DNA from 3 places in the Paenibacillus sp. MER TA 81-3 genome. Region 3 is predicted to be linked to each of the others. Evidence: riboswitches for the same ligand, from Rfam matches in the RefSeq annotation. Region 3 holds a riboswitch; each other region holds the start of a gene.
What was found. A riboswitch is a leader RNA that binds a small molecule or an ion and turns the genes downstream of it on or off. The one in region 3 is predicted to bind S-adenosylmethionine.
Positions count from the first base shown of each region.

Region 1: linked by a shared signal. The riboswitch ahead of metA (homoserine O-acetyltransferase MetA) and the one ahead of M3650_RS07825 (methionine ABC transporter ATP-binding protein) in region 3 are both predicted to bind S-adenosylmethionine.
Region 2: linked by a shared signal. The riboswitch ahead of M3650_RS10000 (methionine ABC transporter ATP-binding protein) and the one ahead of M3650_RS07825 (methionine ABC transporter ATP-binding protein) in region 3 are both predicted to bind S-adenosylmethionine.

Region 1 covers NZ_JAMAWB010000003.1:196,905-204,069, forward strand. Annotated here, with positions in the region: gene M3650_RS05345 (trans-sulfuration enzyme family protein) at 1-1,000, opposite strand, end outside; gene M3650_RS05350 (aminotransferase class I/II-fold pyridoxal phosphate-dependent enzyme) at 1,009-2,190, opposite strand; gene metA (homoserine O-acetyltransferase MetA) at 2,190-3,131, opposite strand; SAM riboswitch class I at 3,279-3,433, opposite strand; gene corA (magnesium/cobalt transporter CorA) at 3,958-4,893, shown strand; gene M3650_RS05365 (HRDC domain-containing protein) at 4,959-6,017, opposite strand; gene M3650_RS05370 (DUF3055 domain-containing protein) at 6,277-6,573, shown strand; gene M3650_RS05375 (hypothetical protein) at 6,724-6,864, opposite strand; gene M3650_RS05380 (hypothetical protein) at 7,035-7,165, shown strand, end outside.
Region 2 covers NZ_JAMAWB010000006.1:85,271-92,435, forward strand. Annotated here, with positions in the region: gene M3650_RS09985 (COX15/CtaA family protein) at 1-400, shown strand, start outside; gene M3650_RS31910 (hypothetical protein) at 570-701, opposite strand; gene M3650_RS09990 (UbiD family decarboxylase) at 947-2,731, shown strand; gene M3650_RS09995 (Cthe_2314 family HEPN domain-containing protein) at 2,802-3,503, shown strand; SAM riboswitch class I at 3,577-3,726, shown strand; gene M3650_RS10000 (methionine ABC transporter ATP-binding protein) at 3,931-4,956, shown strand; gene M3650_RS10005 (methionine ABC transporter permease) at 4,956-5,621, shown strand; gene M3650_RS10010 (MetQ/NlpA family ABC transporter substrate-binding protein) at 5,750-6,589, shown strand.
Region 3 covers NZ_JAMAWB010000004.1:366,896-374,060, reverse strand. Annotated here, with positions in the region: gene recQ (DNA helicase RecQ) at 1-252, opposite strand, end outside; gene M3650_RS07845 (RluA family pseudouridine synthase) at 530-1,453, shown strand; gene M3650_RS07840 (hypothetical protein) at 1,492-1,785, opposite strand; gene M3650_RS07835 (radical SAM/SPASM domain-containing protein) at 2,595-3,470, shown strand; partial or broken gene M3650_RS07830 (cupin domain-containing protein) at 3,607-3,885, opposite strand; SAM riboswitch class I at 4,064-4,173, shown strand; gene M3650_RS07825 (methionine ABC transporter ATP-binding protein) at 4,263-5,300, shown strand; gene M3650_RS07820 (methionine ABC transporter permease) at 5,266-5,931, shown strand; gene M3650_RS07815 (MetQ/NlpA family ABC transporter substrate-binding protein) at 6,142-6,990, shown strand; gene M3650_RS07810 (iron-containing alcohol dehydrogenase family protein) at 6,996-7,165, shown strand, end outside.

The sequences.
Region 1 (7,165 bases), on a different contig from region 3:
GGTTCAGCACCTGCTTCGCACGTTCGCCGGAACCGACATCGAAGGATACGACTGCACCATAGCCTTGCGATTGCTTCTCATGCACCTCGCGGCCTGGATGATTCAGCAGCCCGGGATAGTAGACGCGGGCAATATCCGTTCTCTCGTGAAGCCACTCGGCAAGACGCCGCGCGCTCTGCTCGCTCTGCTTCATGCGCGCTTCCAGCGTCTTCATCCCGCGCATCAACAGCCAACTGTCCTGAACGCCCAATACGGTGCCGAGACCGTTCTGCATCTGCTTGACGCGGTGTCCAAGGCTCTCGTCCGCCGTTACCGTCAGCCCGGCCAGCACGTCGCTATGACCGCCGAGGAACTTCGTCGCGCTATGCAGTACAATGTCAACGCCAAGCTCGATGGGCCGTTGATGGTAAGGCGTCATAAACGTATTATCGAGCAATGTGATGAGACCGTGTTCCTTCGCCCATGCCGCCACCTCAGCAATGTCCGTAATTTTGAGCGTCGGGTTGGACGGTGTTTCCATGTATACGGCCTTCGTGTTCGGGCGAAGGGCTGCTTTCACCTGTTCGATATCCGTCATATCGACGAAGGTCGATTCAATGTGCAAGCGGGTCAGGATAGACGTCAACAAACGGTACGTTCCCCCATAGACATCCTCTGTTACAATGACGTGATCGCCCGCCGACAGGAGCAGGAATGCAGACGAAATTGCAGCCATGCCGGATGCGAATGCGTATCCGTTGCTTCCGCCTTCCAACAAAGCGATATAATTCTCCAGCGCCTGTCGCGTCGGATTGCCGGAACGGGAATAGTCATATTCAGGCGGCTCGTAAATATCGTGATGATGGAACGTTGTCGCCTGGTATATCGGAACGCTGGACGCCCCCGTATTACTGTCGATCTCACCGCCAAAGTGGATAAGCTTCGTCGCAAAGCGGCGCTCGCCTTTTTGGGGATGGTTGCTTCCCAGTTCGTCATCGTGTCCCTTATGTTGCTCGCTCATTTTTTTCGTCACCCCTCTATTTCGGCTTTTGCCGCAGCAATCGCTTGGTCCAAATCCGCAATGAGGTCTTCCGTATGCTCGATACCGACCGAGAAGCGTAACAGACGGTCGTCAACGCCGATCCGCTCCCGAATTTCCTGCGGAATGTCTGCATGCGTCTGTATGGCCGGATATGTCATCAGCGATTCGACACCACCCAAGCTTTCCGCAAATGCAATCAGCTTCAGATGTCTCAGAATCGGCTCAACATACCGCGCATCCTTCAAGCGGAACGAGAAGATGCCCGTGTTGCCCGCCGACTGCCGCTTCTGAATATCATGGCCTGGATGATGCGGAAGCGCCGGATAGTACACTGCTTCAATGGCCGGATGCTCCAGCAGCCAGTTCGCAATGATCGTCGCGTTAGTCTGATGCCGCTCCATTCGGAGGGCGAGTGTCTTCATGCCGCGCATCAGTTGGTACGAATCCGACGGACTGAGTACGGCGCCGATTGAATTATGCAGAAATCCGATTTCGTCGGACAATTCCTTGCCCTTTGTCACGATAAGGCCAGCCAGCACATCGTTATGTCCACCCAAATACTTCGTCGCACTGTGGACGACGATATCCGCTCCAAGCTCAATTGGGCGCTGGAAGAACGGCGTAAGGAGCGTATTGTCGACGATAGTCAACATGCCGTGTGCCTTAGCCCAAGCCGCAACCCGTTCGATGTCCGTTATCATCATGAGTGGATTGGTCGGCGTCTCGATGATGACCGCCTTCGTCTCCGGCTTGCGCGCCGACTCGAGCGCATCCATATCGTTCGTATCAACATAGGCCGCCGACACGCCGAAGCGGGACATGATCTGTTCAAGCAAGCGGTATGTCCCGCCGTACAAGTCCAACGACACGATCAGATGATCCCCTTGACTGAACAGCGCGAATACGGTCTGCAATGCTGCCATCCCCGAGCTGCACGCGAAGCCTGCATCTCCGCCTTCCAAGACGGCCGCCGCGTCTTCCAGCACTTGCCGGGTCGGGTTCTTCGTACGTATATAATCAAATCCGGTGCTCTGCCCGAGCCGTGGATGGCGATACGCGGTTGCTTGAAAGATTGGATACGTTACGGCGCCTGTCTTCGGCTCATGCACCGACCCGATCTGTGCGAGCCGGCTTTCGATGCGGTAATTGTCTGAGTTCTGTGCAGCCATTATAATTGCGCCCCTTCCTTATGCGATACGGCTCTGCCTAATTCATACGGCGTCTCTTGATATACATAGTAGTTCAGCCAGTTGGAAAAGAGCAGATTGGCATGCGCACGCCAAGTCGAGTACGGCTTTTTGGACGGATCGTTATTTGGAAAATAATTAGCGGGGATGTCCATATCCATCCCTTTCGCGATATCCCGATCATATTCCCATTTCAATGTACAGGGATCGTATTCAGAGTGCCCGGTCACGAAGATTTGCTTGCCATCCTCAGTCGCAACCAGATAGACTCCCGCTTCTTCTGATTCCGCTAATATATTCAAGGCGGCAACTTGCTCGATATCCTCGCGTCTCACTTCCGTATGGCGGGATTGTGGAACAAGGAACATTTCGTCGAAGCCGCGTGTCAGACTTACATTTTCCTTCGTTAACGTATGGGGAAATACCCCAAATATTTTGTTGTCTAGTGAATATTTACGAATGCCGTAATGATAATACAGACCTGCCTGGGACGCCCAACATATATGAAAGGTCGAGGTCACATTTTCCTTGGACCATTTCATGATGAGGCACAGCTCCTGCCAATAGTTCACGTCCTCGAAATCCATCTGCTCCACGGGAGCCCCTGTAATAATCATGCCGTCAAACTGCTGATTCTCAATTTCTTCAAACGTTTTATAAAAGGACGACAAATGTTCCGCCGAAGTATTTTTCGAGGTATGGCTCGCTGGATGGAGCAATGTCACATCTACCTGAAGCGGCGTATTGCCAACTAAGCGAAGCAGTTGGGTTTCCGTCGTCTCTTTCGTCGGCATCAAGTTCAGAATTACAATTCGAAGCGGACGAATATCTTGGTGATACGCACGTGTTTCGTCCATAACGAATATGTTCTCCTGAGACAGTATTTCTTTGGCCGGCAAGTGATCCGGAATTTTAATCGGCATGACGCTCTCCTCCTTCATATTGGTTCCATACATGCAGCACTGGCAAACGTATGTAGCAAGTGGATACGGCGCTCCTGTCCTTTTTCATATACAAAAAAGACCTTTCCCGGCAATTCGAGAAAGGTCATGCATTACGTTCTCATGCCTCTCTCATCTGTCAGCAACGATTGGATCGCTGCTGCAAGAATTAGCACCGTACGTACATAACTGCAAGATTCTTGGAACAAGAATCTGCCATGTCATGGCTAACGCCGGTTGCCGGGTTTCATCGGGCTTGTCCCTCCACCTGCTCTTGATAAGATTGCTATCGTTCGTTATTCATTTGTTTGCCATTTGCCAAATAGGACTTGGTAATAACTTATAGCAAAGACCAGCCTCTCGTCAAGAGGCAATTCACCATCTCTTATGAAATGCATATGTTAAATCAATGACAAACTTCATACTTTCACACATTTTCTCGGTTTCAACTAAATTCTGTAATTCATTTTTTCTTGAAAGGTGAAAGTACGAGCGTTATACTTAACAAGTGCGTGACCGCACTACCTGATTTATAACGAATAAGTTGAGGTGAATTTCGGATGGATGGCGACCCGAGGCCGTGCCACGGTACGAACGGACAACCGAATATGACGATTCGACAGGAACCGATGTCGCCCAAGACCGTTGCTGTCTGTTGTTCGTGCCCATAAGTTGAACAGCATTCAACTGCCTTGACGTATGTCTATGCACCGAATGACGGACGAAGTCATGAGCATCTCCCTGCTTGAATCGTCAATAATAGACGACGCAGCCCGCCAACAGTTGGCGGTGCGAAGGAGTGAGTGCAATGAAAATCCGTCTTGTAAACGATGGGGTATTTACACCTGTGGAAGACATCAATGTCGCATTGACGACGCCTGAACAAGGCTTTTACTGGATCGATGCCGATATTGATGATTTGCTCGTGCTCCAGCCTCTATTCTCCATGCATGATCTGGCCGTAGAGGACTGTATGAGCGAAGAAGAGCAACGCCCGAAGATTGAAATCTATGAAGGCCATTACTTTATCGTGTTTAACAGCATCCGATTTGATGATGAGGAAATATTTTTACGTTCGCTGAACATATTTCTAGGCAAGCACTTTATAATTACAGTAACCAATCAGAAAATAAATGAGCTGCGCATGGTAAAGCCGGTCCTGTGGGAACAGGAAGTCAGTGCGGCAGACCGCATGTTATATCACTTAATTGACATGGTCGTTGACAACTATTTCACGGTAGCCGATCGAATTGAAGCGAAGATCGACAATCTGGAAGAAGAGCTCATTGTCAGCGCCAAGAAGACCCATCTAAATGAAATCATTAGCTTGCGAAGCGAAATACTCTGGCTCAAAAAAGGATTGGCTCCGCAAAAAGAAGTGCTGCTCGTCCTTTACCGTAAAGAACTGCGGCTAATCGACGATGATTTACAAAAATACTTCCGTGACATCTATGAGAATGCTGTCAAGGTGTCCGAAACGTTTGAAACGTTCCGCGATCTGATGGGAAACTTGCGAGAGTCCTACCAGCTCAGCATTGCGAATCGCGCGAACGACATTATGAGAGTGTTCACCGCCATCACGACCATATTCATGCCGCTTACTTTGATTACAGGCATCTATGGAATGAACTTCGACTATATCCCGTTCATGGATTGGGATTTTGGTTCTTTCTATACGATGGGCTTCATGTTCATACTCGGCGCATTCATGTTCTATTTATTTCGGAAAAAAGATTGGATCTGACAAAAGCGACCATACGATTGCCCGTGTTCCTGACTCGATCAAGGACACGGGCATTATATTTTTTCTTAGCTCACCTGCCGATCGGCAGGGGCATGCTTCTGACGGCGATGCAGAAGACGCAGAAGACGAATCCGCTCATAGTTAGCCTGCACCGATGCGGTGGCTTGCTCTAAGGCCGCTTCACCGAACGCTTTTATATAAACCGGCTTTAAGTATTCGTCCCCCAGCTCCACAAAAGCCATATCAATCGCCTGCCTTTCTTCCCTTGGCATTGAAGCTAACTCGGCCTCCACAAGCGTCTCTACTTGGTATCCTTCCCGTTCCAGCGTTTCAATTCGCATAATGAGCTCACGCCGATCAATGCGAAGAAGTTCCATCAGTTGCAACAGGGTCTGCCCTTGCTGTATCCCCTCCAAAAGCTTTCTGCGCTCGGTCAGCTTCGTTAATTCATCCCTTTGCTTTGCTTCCCATTCCGAATAGATCCACTGTGCGAATTGCTGCTCGGTGATAGCCGCTTGCACCCACTCTAATGGGAAGGTCGTGCTCCGTTCATGCTGCTTCGTTATTTCGACGATATCGTCCCCGAACGATTGTATTTTGATTTCACCAAATCCCGGAAGCTGCTTCAATTCCTCCAGTGTATGCGGCAAAAATGCGCTTACGAGTCGAAGCATACGGTTCGTCGCCACCCAATACGGGGCACGCTTCAAGCGGCTTGCCAGCTCTCGTCGCCACTTGGTCAACTGCTCGTACACTTCCTCCTTCGCGTATAATTGGGCATAGCAATTCACCCATTCCTGCCGCTCCTTCATCCGGCGTTCATGAATGTCGGTGTCCGGGACAAATCCCAGCACCATACGGTAGCCCGAGCTGAGCAGCTGAGCCAAGCCCCCGCGCAGCGCAGCACGCATCTCGGCCCAGATGGATCCTTCGAACCACACCTCAGATGCTCCGCCGTCCACTTCCCACAACACGATCCATTCTCCTTCCTCTTCTCCAACCGTGACGAGACCTTGCTGAGATCTGATCGCATCAGCCTCTTTTTTAGCCTTGCTCTTCGCCTTTCGTCCGTCTGTGCTTGTGCCCTCCTGACAATCGAACCTTGCCGTCCAGACTACTTGCATGTGTGTCGATCCCTCCTTTATTGTAAAGTGCATTATATCCATTCATAATGTGGAACATAAAAAAAGAAAGCACCCCTTCAAAATGCGGCTATACGCATTTCAAAGAGGTGCTTCCCCGTCCTAGTTATGAATTTACCTAAATTATACCACATAGACATGCGAGGTTGCAATTCTTACTTTTAGTGCAGTTCAGCTCTTTTAGAAGTTGCCGCTGTTGCGTTATAATGGGAATGTTACCCACACAAGGAGGTTCGTCAAGATGAGTATGAACGACATAGACTTTTTATCAGACGGTACGGAGGAGACATCCACGCGCTTCGTTACGTTTATCGGTCCGAGCATGCATCGCTTCGATCTGGCTGTTACGACGACGAACCGCTTTTATGGCAAAAAGCTGGTGACTGATTTGCAGAGCGGTCTAACCGCCATTATGGGACAAGACGATTTAGAAGAAGAAGGTTATTTGGAATCGTTCTATCGCTTGGGCAATGAAGAAGCGGAAGACTTACGCCATTTTCTGTCCATGGTCATTGGCGCTGTTCACTTTACGGACTAAGGACCAAGACCAGATTGATGAAGCCTCAATCAGGCTTTTTACACCCGTTAATGGGAATGAACGCTGCCTCGGCAGGATGCGGATGGAGAACGATACAACCACGATATCTGTTCTCCTGCTTGCTCCCATATATCACATTGTGCAGTTATTTCACTTCAACAACGCTCCCTTCTTGTGGATAATACCACGGAGAAGCACGATGAGCGCTTTTTCGAGCCGGTAGGTTATTCCGTTCGGGCAGTGGCGAGCTCTGACTGGCGGTGATTCGCTGCATCCGCCTCTTTGCTCCATTCTCCCCTTCCATCAGAAGGCGACACGTCCAATGGCGACTCTGGTTTACTTCCATCATTATCGGCCCCTTCATGCCATGGATCCGAACGGCATATGCTAACCTCGACATTATCTCTCCTGACGGTATGGGAGAATGGATCTAAGGACCATTGTACGGGAGGCCCGACAACATGGTTTCGCTCAAAGGGAAGGAAGCTGCCATTCTGAATGAAGGGGAGAGTGAGGCAATGGATGCCGAACAGGCATACCTTTTTCGGAAAAGGGAACTGACGAATCCAAGGATCTTCTATCGAGGCCTTTC
Region 2 (7,165 bases), on a different contig from region 3:
CTACATTGTTATCTATGTAGGCGCATTCGTACGGCATACCGATTCATCGGGAGGCTGTATGGGATGGCCGCTCTGCAACGGGGAATGGATACCTGAATTGTCCGGTGGGACGGCGATTGCGTTTTGGCATCGTGTAGCGGCGGCGCTGCTGTTCATCGTAGTTGCGATTATGGCTCATTTTGCCTACCACAACCATAAGGATAACCGGGAGATTCAATTGTGCGGCATATGGTCGCTTGCGCTCTGCGCAGCGCAAATCATCAGCGGGGCATTTGTGGTCCTTTCAATGCTGGATGCTAACCTGTTCCTGTTGGCAAGCTTGCTGCATACGACGCTTATTTGCGGGTTGTTCAGCGTTCTGTGCCATATGAGCATCCGCGTCTGGCAGCTTAGGAAGTAATAAGAAGACATACATACATCAATGATAAGGGCATAAGGCCCACGAGTTGCAATATGTAAAAGAAGCAGGTCGCTTGACGTTTTTCGGAAGTTGTTCCGGTTAGCGTGATTCAGCGAGCTGCTTCTTTTATTGGGAAATGAAAGGTTATCAATTGCTTCAGTCATTCTTTTTACGCTCCTTCTTGCATGTTGCGGGTTTCATTGGCGTGCGTGCCGAACAGGACGACTGAAGCAGCTGCTTTGGCTGCGGCTAACCAACGAACATTCCAAGGTTTACGTACTGCCATTTGATTGTTTTTCATGAACATCTACCTCCTCAATTGTGGTTTGCGTTTCATTTGATGTCTTTATTGTATCGGAGACGGACGACAGGTACCATGGAATCAACTTACGCCTAGCTTACAATGTCGTAAGTTGTCTAACAGGCACGCTTTAGGTTCGGATGAAAAACAGATATACTTATAGAGGAAACATGTAATTTACATGTAATTTATATGTAAGAAACGTCAACCCAAACGATAACGGAACATTTCAAGGAGGGCTCGTATTGTCTTTTTCTAATATTCGTGATTTCATCCACATGCTAAAGCGAGAGAATGATTTGGCAGTGATCGAGACGGAAGTTGATCCGTATTTAGAGATTGCCGAAATTCACAGACGCGTTATCGCTGAAGGCGGTCCTGCCCTTTTATTTACAAATGTGAAGGGCAGTCCTTTTCCGGTCGCGACCAATCTGTTCGGAACGATGCGGCGGGTCGATCTTGCTTTCGGACCGCGTCCAGAGCAGTTTGCGAACAAGTGCATCGAGGCGATTCACCGCTTGATGCCGCCGTCGCCGAAGAAGTTGTGGGAAGAGCGCGGCCTAGTGAAGGATTTGCTCGGCTTGACGAAGGTGGGCATGAAGGAAGTTACGCCGACGCAAGCGCCGATTATGGGAGTGAAGCGTACGGATAAGCCGATGCAAGGTCTTCCTGCTTTAACGAGCTGGCAATTGGACGGTGGCCCGTTCATTACGCTTCCACTCGTCTATACCGAGCATCCCTTACATAAAGGAAGCGATCATAACCTCGGCATGTATCGCATTCAAATATACGATGAAGAGACGACTGGCATGCACTGGCAAATTCAAAAAGGCGGCGGTTTTCATCATCATGAGGCGGAAATGCGCAATGAAGCGCTTCCAGTATCTGTAGTTGTCGGCGGACCTCCTGCACTCATTGCAGCAGCCATTGCACCGCTTCCTGAGAAGCTGCCCGAGCTGTTGATGACCTCGTTCGTGATGGGCGAACGCCTTCCAGTCGTAGACAGCGGCTTTGAAGGACACCGTATTCCGGCTGAAGCGGATTTCGTAATTCAAGGCTATGTGCCGCCGCATGTCCGCCGCATGGAAGGGCCGTTCGGTGACCATTACGGCTATTACTCATGGGCGCACGAGTTCCCGGTGCTTAATGTGAAGCAGATGTATCACCGCAAGGATGCGATCTATCCGGCGACGGTTGTAGGCAAGCCTCGTCAAGAGGACTATTACTTGGGCGAATATTTGGTAAGGCTGTTGTCCCCGGCGTTCCCGCTCGTCATGCCGACGGTGCGCAAGGTGCATCCATATCCAGAAACGGGCGTCCATTCCTTGGCCGCCGCCGTCGTGCGCGAAAGCTATTCACGTGAAGCGCTTCTGTCCGGCTTCCGCATTCTCGGTGAAGGCCAGCTCAGCTTGACGAAGTTCCTCATGCTGACGGATCAGCCCGTTGACCTAGAGAACTTTGCTGAGCTGACCGAAGCGGTGCTCGAGCGATTTAAGCCAGAGAGCGACTTGTATGTGATGAATAACACGTCGCACGATACGCTCGATTATACCGGGCATAAGCTGAACCATGGCAGCAAAGGCATTCTGCTTGGCGTAGGCGATCCAGTGCGGGAACTGCCGCATACGTACGAGGAGGGCGAAATTGGCGAGATTCATGATGTCGCTGTCTTTTGCCGCGGCTGCTTGACAGTAGCCGGCGCTTCGTATGAGGCAGAGCCGCAGCTGGCGGAACGCGTATTGGCGCGTCTCACGGAGAAAGAGACGAAATGGCCGCTTGTGTTCTTAGTGGATGATGCCCAAGTCGCGAACGGACAGCTTCCGTTTCTATGGACGGTATTTACGCGATTTAACCCTGCATCTGATATATACGCGGGAATGGAAGTCCGCAATCACCATCTTGCCTATAAATTACCGATTGTCATCGATGCGCGCATGAAGCCGGGTTACCCAGACGAATTGTTCCCGCGTGAAGATATCGTGCAACAGGTTGACCAACGTTGGAAAGACTATTTCCCGAACGGACTATAAGCGGTTGTTGAACGGGACCTCTTATAATCACGGATCCATTCACGTGCTAGTATCGACAAGGAGGAGTTCTATGCTGCGCATTCTGTTCGGTGAACCGCCCCGTCAGGACGAAGGAGAATTGCAGGAAGCCATGGTGTTGATGGAGCGCTACTTGAACGTTGTGCGCAAGCAAATGGACAAGCAGGGCGATCCGGAGCACTATTGGCGCAAAATTGAAGTCTGGACCGTCGGGTTAAAGACATCCTTGGATGAGCTAGAACAAAGCGTTTATGCTTCCGATAAGTTTGCGGAGCGCGTAACGAAGCGATATCAAGCGGAGATGGACGATGAGGAACTGGATGATTACTATCGGCATGTCTATTTCTACAAGAACGGATTCATTCGCGTCTTCTCCATTTTGGACAAGCTCGGTACGCTCCTGAACACGGTGCTGCAATTAGAGACGGAGAAGGTGAAGCATCGTTTTTCTTACTTCACGGTTCTGCGTCAAATCCGGTTCAAAGGCAGCCATCCGCGCTTGGCCGAACGGTTAACCGCCTTGAAAGATCAGTACGGCGATGCTCTTCAGCGTCTCCGCAAGCGCCGCAATACGGAAATTCACCATATGAATGCGGAAATGCAGGATGATTTATGGCAGCGCCACCGCAGCTTAAGCGATAAAATCAAGCTGGAGGATATCCAAGCGAATTTGCAGGATTTACAGGATGGTTTCCATATGGCATGCAAAACGTTGCTGATCGCCTTTGAGGAATTGTGCAAACTGGAAAAATGAAACGTAAGGTAAAAAAAGTTAATTGACAACTTTCAAATGCTGGATTATACTCAATTTAAATTTCATAACCGTTTTCTTATCAAGAGTGGCGGAGGGACAGGCCCTGTGAAGCCCGGCAACCGATCTTGCAACCCGGTCAATATGACGCTTCGGTGCGTTATATGCTTGCAAGATGTCAATGGTGCTAATTCCTTCAGAACGTGACGGTTCTGGCAGATAAGAAAAGGGAGAGTTGCGAACAACCGCCAGTTTCAACTGCAAGAGACAGCGAATCGACGTAGCCCCCTTTTGGCATCTGCCAAGAGGGGGCTTTTTATATATAATCCTGTATAATACTTTCATGAGCTGTCCGATTATGAATAAGCTGACAGCCAATAACGCGTATGCATCATGCATACGCGATGCATAAAGGAAGGTGACGATTCCATTGATTCGTTTGGAACATATAAGCAAACAATATGATGCGAGAGGCAAAGCAAGCGGACCGCTAGCGCTGAACGATGTAAGCCTGACAGTGGCGGATGGCGAAATTTTCGGCATTATCGGCCACTCCGGGGCAGGCAAGAGCACCTTGCTGCGCAGCATTAATCTGCTGGAACGGCCGACATCTGGAACGGTGATCGTTGACGGTGTCGAGCTGACGAAGCTGACGCAGGGAGGACTGCAGCAGCAGCGCCGCAAGATAGGCATGATTTTTCAGCATTTTAATCTGCTGTCATCTGCGACGGTATTTGACAATATCGCCTTTCCGCTGCAGCTTGCACACACACCGAAAGAAAAAGTGCAGGCGAAGGTGGATGATTTAATCCGTCTCGTCGGACTGGAGGAGCACCGCGATAAATATCCGGCGCAATTATCCGGCGGACAGAAGCAGCGGGTTGGCATCGCACGAGCTTTGGCTAACGATCCGAAGGTACTGTTGTGTGACGAAGCGACTTCGGCGCTCGATCCGCAGACGACCAACGCGATACTTGACCTGTTGCTCGATATTAACCGCAAGTTCGGCATTACGATTGTGCTCATCACGCACGAAATGCACGTCATCCAAGCGATATGCGACCGCGTCGCCGTTATTCATGCCGGTGCAATTGCGGAACAGGGTAAGGTCATCGACGTATTTCTGAAGCCGCAGCATCCGGTGACGCGTGAGTTTATTCTAGAAGAGCGCAATGATGCGGAGCTCCAGCCTTGGGCAGCTTTCAAGACGCAGGCGACCGAACATTCCCGCGTGGTGAAGATCAATTATTTGGGCGACGTGACGTACGCGCCGGTGCTCCATCAAGTATTGACTGCAGCCGGTGTCAGCTTCGCCATTCTGCAAGGTACGATCTCGCGCATGAAGGACGTTCCATACGGCCAGTTGGTCGTAAGACTTGACGGAGAGAAGACGGCCGTGGAACAGTCGCTCCTGTCGTTGCGGGATAAAGGCTTGGAAGTGGAGGTGATTGCATAATGAAGCTTGATTTCTCTACAGTGAACTGGGAAGAAGTAAGCACGGCCACGACCGATACGCTGACGATGATGCTCTTTTCCGTATTGTTCACCTTCATTATCGGACTTCCGCTCGGCGTATTGCTTTACTTGACGGGCAAATCGAATGGGGCAGCGGCCAAGCCGGTGTACGCGGTGGTGTCATTTATCGTCAATATTCTACGCTCGGTGCCGTTTGTTATTTTGATGATTGCCATTATCCCGCTTACCCGGATTATTATAGGGACTTCGATAGGTGTGGAAGGAACAATACCGCCGCTCGTCATCGCGGCTGCTCCGTTCTTCGCCCGTCTGGTCGAAACGTCGCTAAGAGAAGTGGATCGCGGCGTCATCGAGGCAGCGCAAGCGATGGGGGCATCGACATGGCAAATTGTGCGCAAGGTGCTGCTCCCGGAAGCGATGCCTGGACTTATTGCCGGCACGACGATTACGGCGGTTACGCTGGTCACTTATACGGCCATGTCAGGAATGATTGGCGGTGGCGGTCTAGGGGATCTGGCTATTCGCTACGGCTATCACCGTTACGAATTCGAAGTGATGATTGTATCGATTGTCGTGATGGTGCTGCTCGTGCAGGTGCTGCAGTGGATTGGCGATGCGTTGGTGCGCAAGTTTACCCGCAAATAAGGTTTGGGAAGCCCGCTCTTTGGAGCTTCAACATATAGTGAGTGTTCAAAAAGGTTAAGAGGATTTTGAACAACCTCATAAATACAAAAAATTCAATTGGGGCAGTTTGGAAGGAGAAGGTGTTGGCAATGAAAAAGTGGACTTATGTATTGACTCTCGTAACGTTAGTAATGGTGCTGGCCGCATGCGGTAGCAAGCCGGCGGCAGACAACAATGCAACGAACGCCTCAGACAATGCGGGTGGCGAAACGACGAAAGTGGTCGTCGGCGCATCTCCGGTTCCGCACGCAGAAATTTTGAATCATATCAAGCCGCTGTTGAAGGATCAAGGCATTGAATTGGAAATCAAGGAATTTACCGACTATGTTCAACCGAACGTACAGGTGCATGAGAAGCAGCTTGATGCGAACTTCTTCCAGCATAAGCCATACATGGACAACGAAGTGAATACGAAGGGCTACAAGCTGGTTAGCGTCGGTAACGTGCATGTGGAGCCGTTCGGCGCGTACTCCAAAAAAATTAAATCCGTCGATGAGCTGCAAGACGGTGCTACGGTCGCTATTCCTAATGATGCGACAAATGGTGGACGTTCCTTGCTTTTGCTTGAGAAACAAGGCATCATTAAGCTGAAAGAGGGCACAGGCCTTGAAGCGACAGCTCGCGACGTTGCAGACAATCCGAAAAATCTGAAGTTCAAAGAGCTGGAAGCCGCAATGCTGCCGCGTGCGTTGGATGAAGTCGATATGGCGCTCATCAACACGAACTATGCACTGCAAGCTGAATTGAATCCGACGAAGGATGCGCTGTTCATCGAAGATAAAGATTCACCGTATGCAAACATTTTGACGGCACGTGAAGATAACAAAGACAGCGAAGCAATTAAAAAATTGGTTGCCGCGCTTCAATCCGACAACGTGAAGAAATTCATCGAGGACAAATATAAAGGAGCGATCGTTCCAGCGTTCTAATTATTGCAGTTGAATGGAACATACTCGCATAGCCTTGGCGCTTTACGGCATATTCATTGAAAAGATGAGCAGCCTTGACGCCAAGGCTTTTTTACATTGTTGGAGCCTGTTCCATCCCTTGCCTCGATCTCCCCTTCATTCAGAATGGCAGCCCCCCTTCCTTTTCAAACGAGAACATGTTGTGGCTTCTGTGCAATGGCCCTTAGCTCCATTCTCCCGTACAGTCAGTCAGAGCGCGTCACTGCACGAACGGAGCATTACGATGCTCTTAGCTTCAAGCTCCCATACAGTCAGGAGGGATAACGTGGAGGATAAGGGACATGACGCATCGTATAGGTACCATCCATAACGAGGCCGATCACGATGAGAGTGAATCAGAGTGGCAATTGGTTGTGCCGCTTCCTGATGGAAGGGGAGAATGAAGCAAAAGGGTGGAGCTGCTTACCTCGATTCAGGATGACGATCCGGTCCGATAATTGGGTTCTGTTGTTCTCCCCTCATAAATAATCTATACTGGACATGGATGTTCTTTGAAGCGCCGGGAGGAGGATTGCGACGTTGGAACAGCAGCGTAAG
Region 3 (7,165 bases):
GACACCCAAGCTATGCAGCGCATCAACCTGATCCTTCATAAGCGAAATGAGAGGGGATACGACCAGTGTCACGCCCGGCAGGAGCAGTGCGGGAAGCTGATAGCAGATCGATTTCCCGCCTCCCGTCGGCATGATGCCCACCGTATTTTTTCCTTCTATAATATATTGTATAATCCGCTTCTGTCCCGCGCGGAAGTCATCGTAGCCGTACACCCGCTTCAACGTGCTTCGCGCTTGGTCCATCGATATCATTGCAATAACTCCTTTTTTATCCCATTTTAATACAAGATTGGCTATAATTAACAAACTAACGAACGACGTCTATAATCGAAATCACATTGACCCATTATATCATGGCCTTTGTGCGCACGGTATTGAATTCCCTTGTTCACGACGGGATTCCGTGCATCCGAACGGGCTTTTTGCTATAGTAAGAACATTCGATATGCGAGGCTAGAACTGGATGGAGAAGATTTTACCGTCGTCTGCTTCTCGTGAGCTTCGTTAGCGATGTAACAGGAGGTATGACATGAAGAAGAAAGCACATCATTCACATTCCAGCCACCATTCCGCGCCTAAACGGTATACGGTCACGGAACCGATGGAATTGCTGCCCTATTTATTGACTGTAATGTCCAATATGGGACGCAACTCTGTTAAATCCATATTGGCGCGCGGACAAGTCTCCGTTAATGACCGGGTGGTGACGAAATACAATTTCCCGCTTCAGCCTGGGCACACTATCACGATTTCCAAGGATAGAATATCCGATGAGCCCCCTTTCATTGGGCTTAACATTCTACACGAAGACGAAGACATTATCGTCATTCAAAAAGAAGCCGGATTGCTCTCGATCGCTTCAGCGCAAGAGCAAGAGCTGACAGCCTATCGGCAGCTGACGACGCACGTTCGCAAAGACAATCCCAAGCATCGGATCTTTGTCGTGCACCGGCTGGATCGGGATACATCCGGAGTCATGATGTTCGCGAAGAGTGAGAAGGTGCAGCAGAAGCTGCAGCAATCGTGGAAGGATATGGTGCAGGAGCGCTCCTACATCGCGCTGGTGGAGGGATTGGTCAAGAAGCCGGAGGGTACGATTTCCTCGTGGCTGAAAGAAAGCAAAACGTTAAAAATGTATTCGAGCCCCTATCCAAATGATGGCTTGCATGCCATCACTCATTATAAGACCGTGCAATCCAATCGGAACTTCTCCTTATTGGAGGTCCATCTGGAGACAGGACGGAAAAATCAAATCCGTGTCCATATGCAGGATATCGGACATCCCATTGTAGGGGATAAAAAGTACGGAGCGAAAACAAAGCCGATTGGCCGGCTCGGACTCCATGCGCGGGTATTGGCTTTTGTGCATCCGACCACAGGAACCAACATGCGATTCGAAACTAACATCCCCAAGGCGCTGCTAAGTCCATTCCGCAACGATTCGGCCGAATGAGGGACTAACCCAGACAGCACAGGTGGTGTGCTATAAGCTCAAGCTGAAATAAGGCTTGAGTTTTTTTGTGAATTCGGTTTCGCCATCCGTGCTTCAGATTGAGCGAAGCTGAGCCTTCGATGTGCCTTTGCTTCACTCTCCCACTGGTTCAGATTGAGCGAAGCCGCAGCCTTCGATGTACCCTTTGCTTCACTCTCCCACTGGTTCAGATTGAGCGAAGCCGCAGCCTTCGATGTGCCCTTTGATTCACTCTCCCACTGATTCAGATTGAGCGAAGCTGTAGCCTTCGATGTACCCTTTGATTCACTCTCCCATTGACTCAGATTGTGCACGGAACAGTTCAGGAGCTGAAGATAATGGCTTCGTGGATGAGTTATAGGGCAATTCATGTTCTTTTTTAGTTTATCCAAGCAGTTAAGAGCGATTGAACGTTATCAATTGATTGCCTCGATAGGATTCTCCTTTTCTGAATCAAGGGGTTAGTGAGCAAAAGGATGATTTCGTCCCCTCCTCTCTTAGTAGAAAGTATGGCCTCGAATGATTGTCGGAGCAATCCGAGGGTTGAGAGATTCACAGGCAAAAAGTCAGGGCTCACTGCATACGATCATCATACATGCTCGATGGTGACAAAACCTGCATCTGCATACGGTCTGCCCTTTGTCTCATCCTCCATTGGATTTTGTCCAATGGAACAGCAGATCAAGCCTCCTTACGGCAGGCTCCATTGGAAATGATCCAATGGTTTGGCACTCATTTCGCAGCAATTGCTAAGAAACAGCCAATTCCATTGGACTAAATACAATCTGCATACCGTTTACCCGCCTAATCGACACATTCCACTGTACGTTTTCCAACGGAGCTTGCATCAACCGCGGTAACAATCTCGGAAATGACCACGGAAAACAATGCAGCCCACCTTATACAGCAGCCAACTAACCCTCCTCATGCAGCACTCCTCGTCATAGCTTGTTTCAACCATCCCCCTTGCTAATCGTTGGAACGTGTCCTATCATTTTGCCCATAGAACGAAAGCCTTCTATAAGCCTGATGTTTCTAGTACAATATAGAATCAGATGCGCAATCAGTCTATGTCGGCAACGACCTGAGTATTTACAGAAAGATATAGAATGGGGAACAAGTCTTGAAAACTTTCAAAAAGGTATATATCGAAGTTACAAGCGTATGCAATCTGGCTTGCAGCTTCTGCCCGCAAACGGCTCGCAAGGCTAATTTCATTAAGCCGGACACCTTTAACAACATATTGGATCAGATTAAACCGCATACGAATCATATTTACCTTCACGTCAAAGGCGAGCCCCTCCTTCATCCCAAAATCGATGAGTTGCTGGATGCCAGCCATGCAAAAGGGTTCAAGGTCAATATTACGACGAATGGAACACTTATTCATAAAAATAGGCATAAGCTGCTGGGGAAACCGGCGCTGCGCCAAATGAACTTCTCGCTGCACAGCTTCGACGGACATGAGGGGTCGGAAAATCGAGAGGGATACTTGGCTGATATTCTTTCTTTTGTGCGGGAAGCGGCTGAGCATAATGTCATCATATCGTTCAGGTTATGGAATTTGGACCAAGACAATGCAACAAATTCGATAAAGAGCAGAAACCGGGAAACACTGGCCATTTTAGAAAAAGAATTTAATCTGGACTACAAAATAGAAGAAAAAGTGATGCCAGGCAGCGGAGTCAAAATCGCCGACAGAATCTATTTGAATCAGGACCATGAATTTCAATGGCCGAGCCTGCAAGCTCCGGAGGATGATGGCAAAGGCTTCTGTCATGCGCTTCGGAGTCAAGCGGCCGTGCTGGTCGACGGAACGGTCGTGCCCTGCTGTCTGGATGGCGAGGGCGTCATTAATTTAGGCAATATTAACAGCACTCCTTTCTCTGAAATTGTAGAAGGTGAAAGAGCGAATAATCTGTACTTTGGATTTTCCAGAAGAGAAGCTGTAGAGGAATTATGCAGGAAGTGCGGGTATCGGCAGAGATTCGGCACATGAAGCTTATCTCGATAACATACTAGACCGCTTCAAGGGCGGCCAGAGTTTATCTGCAATAAAAAAGGCGTGCGAATTTACGAAATTTGACACGTCTTTTTTGTTTGTTGCTTATTCCATCCATTTCGTTTCCGTTTATATCATTATCAGCCTTTTCAAAACATAGGTTAACCGTTCTGCCATTCGAACGAGTGCGATGGAGCACGTTCGCATTCACTGTATATACATCACCAGGCAGCAATGTTTCCGTTCGATCTTCAAAATTTATCAATAATTCTCCCTCGACCACCAGAAAGAGCTCGTCACAATTTTCATGCTTATGCCAGTGAAAATCACCATCAATGACGGCAGCACGAACCACGTGATCATTGACTTCACCAACTACAAAATTCGCATATTGATTGATGTCCTTGGTCATTTCAAAAATGTTAACCTTTTCCGTTTTCAATCAACTCACCTCTGGTGTGTTTGTATATCCCCAACAAAAAATTATACCACGGAAAGATATCATTTCCAGTTTGAAAATAAATATTGAAAATTTTATTGACAAGCAAATCTTTCATGTGTATTATTTTCACTACAAAACTTCATATTTTACCTTATCAAGAGTGACTGAGGGAATAGGCCCTATGACGTCCGGCAACCTTACCAGTAGAGTAAACGGTGCTAAATCCTACGGAATGTATCACATTCTGAGAGATAAGTTGGTTAATTGCCAGTTCAACCTCTTTCTCTTATGAAAGAGGTTTTTTTGTATCATGAGTGTCTAGCAACAGGAATAGCGGGGTGAGAGCGATGATAGAAATTAGAAATCTAATAAAGGAGTACAGAAGCAAATCATCTACAGTAGTTGGCGTGAACAACGTTTCCTTAACGATAAACAAAGGAGAAATCTACGGTATTATCGGACGAAGCGGAGCAGGAAAAAGTTCGCTCCTGCGCTGCATCAACTTGTTGGAGGAGCCTACTTCGGGCAACATCTTCGTCGATGGAGTGGACCTGACAGCTTTAAAGGGCGAAGGCTTACGCCAAGCCCGGTTAAAGATCGGGATGATTTTTCAGCATTTCCACCTGATTCGCTCCAAGACGGTGTATGAGAACATCGCCTTTGCACTGAAGGCCAATCATAAATCAAAAGAAGAAATCGACACTCGCGTCACGGATCTGCTGGAGATGGTCGGCCTGTCCGACAAACGCAATGTGTATCCGGCCCAGCTGAGCGGCGGACAAAAACAGCGGGTAGGCATCGCCAGAGCATTGGCGAACGATCCGCATGTGCTGTTGTGTGATGAAGCGACGTCCGCTCTTGATCCCGAGACGACACAAGCGATTTTGGAGCTGTTGAAAAAAATCAATCGCGAGCTGAAGCTTACCATTGTGCTCATTACCCATGAGATGGAAGTGGTGAAAGATATATGTGATCGGATGGCCGTGATGCAAGACGGAAATGTGGTGGAGGAAGGAGCTGTCTATGATATTTTTTCCGAGCCTAAGCATCCGATGACCCAATCGTTCATTAGCAGCCTGTTCCAATTTAACCTTCCTGAACGCTTGCTCCAGCATTGCCAAGGAACGATTGTCAAAATTCACTTTGTTGCGCCGCAGGCAGAAGAAGCGATCATCACCGATGTTCTGCAGGCCTATCAGGTTAAAGGCAACATCCTGCATGGGAAAATTGAATATATCCGTGACAATCCTCTCGGTATTCTCATCTTGGAGCTCATCGGAGACGCTGTGGAAGTACAGCGGGCTATCGATTATATAAGAGAGCGTACATATCGACTGGAGGTGATCTACCATGCTGACGGATTCTCTAATCCAACTATTGCCTGACCTGAACAAAGCTTTCTTTCAGACGTTGTATATGGTAGGAATTTCGCTTTCTGCCGCCTTAATTCTGGGTCTTCCTATTGGAATTCTCTTATTTGTAACCGACAAGGGTCTGTTTCTGGAACACACGCCGACGAAAAATATATTGGGCTTTATCGTCAACATAATCCGGTCGGTCCCATTTATTATTTTGCTTGTCACCTTGCTGCCAGTAACGAAATTCATTACAGGCACCACCATCGGCCCAACGGCCGCCTCGGTATCTCTATCGGTCGCCTCGATCCCGTTTTTTGCCCGGCTGGTGGAGACGGCCTTGCGCGAGATCGACAAGGGGGTCATTGAAGCAGCTGTCTCAATTGGAGCTACGCCGTGGATGATTATAAAGGATGTGCTGCTCCCCGAGGCGAAGCCTGGCATTATTCAAGGCGTGAACATTACCGCGATCAGCCTAGTTGCCTATTCGGCGATGGCAGGCACCGTTGGCGGAGGCGGGATTGGCGACTTAGCCATTCGTTTCGGCTATTACCGCTACGATAATACCGTGATGTTCACAACGGTGGTCATCTTGGTTTGCCTAGTGCAACTGATTCAATACGGCGGAGATTACATCGCTAAGAAAGTGGATAAGCGTTAAATTAAGTGAGTGCGTGTTCGTTCACTTTTCAGCACCGAGAAGGTTGCAAGAACTCGAAGAAGAAGGCGCGGAGTGTAGGCAAGACTACATGAGCACCGGACTTCGAGAGTGAATGCAAGATTCGATGCCGAATTCCATCTTTAGGATAGCTTCGTGATCAAAAGGGAGCTTTTTACCTATTATATTACACATCATATGGAGGATTTTAACATGAAAAAAGCTGCAATCCTACTCTCTCTCATCCTGGCGATTGGTGTGCTTGCCGGATGCGGCAACAGCACGTCAACCACAACCAGCGACAAAGGCTCGAACCAAGAAGAAAGCAAAGCTTTGAAAATCGGAGCCACTGCTGGACCTTACAGTGATATGGTTACTAAAGCAATCAAGCCGATTATGGAGAAAAAAGGGTATACGGTCGAGGTAATCGAATTCGGTGATTACGTCCAGCCGAACCTAGCGTTGTCCAATGGTGATTTGAACGCAAACTTATTCCAGCATAAAATTTACATGGAAAATTTCGCAAAAGAAAATAAGCTGCAATTGTCTGAGCTCATCTCCGTTCCGACCGCACCGATGGGCATCTATTCATCGAAATTCAAATCGTTGGATGAAGTTGCAGCTGGAAGCACCGTCGCAGTTGCCAACGATCCGACGAATCTTGCACGCACATTAGGACTGCTGCAAGATGCAGGACTCCTTACCATTAAAGATGACATCGATCCGTTGCGGGTATCGGAGAAAGACGTGAAAGATAATCCGAAGCAACTCGTGCTCCAGCCGATAGAAGCAGGGCAGCTGCCGCGCGCGGCGGATAGCGTCGACCTGTCGCTCGTTCCCGGCAACTTCGCGCTGGCTGCCAAAATGAATCTGTTGGATGCTCTGAAGCTCGAAAATATGCCGGATGACTATCGCAACCGCTTGGTCGTAAATACAGCAGAGCTGGACAAGCAATTCGCGAAGGATTTGAAGGAAGCTGTAGAATCAGCTGAATTTGAACAAATTATCGATGAACAGTTCAAAGGCTTCGGCAAGCCTGAATGGATGCTGAAAAGGAAGTGACATCGATGGAACAACGAGTAATCGTCAGAGGAGCGCCTGCGCTCTATTACTGTGAAACAGGTATACTGGATAAGCTGGATTGTTTGCTGCAGCCCTACACTTACAAGCGAGTGCTCGTCGTGCATGGCGATCGCTCCTTGAAGGCAGCGAAGCCTTTTTTCCCTAAGCTGACCAA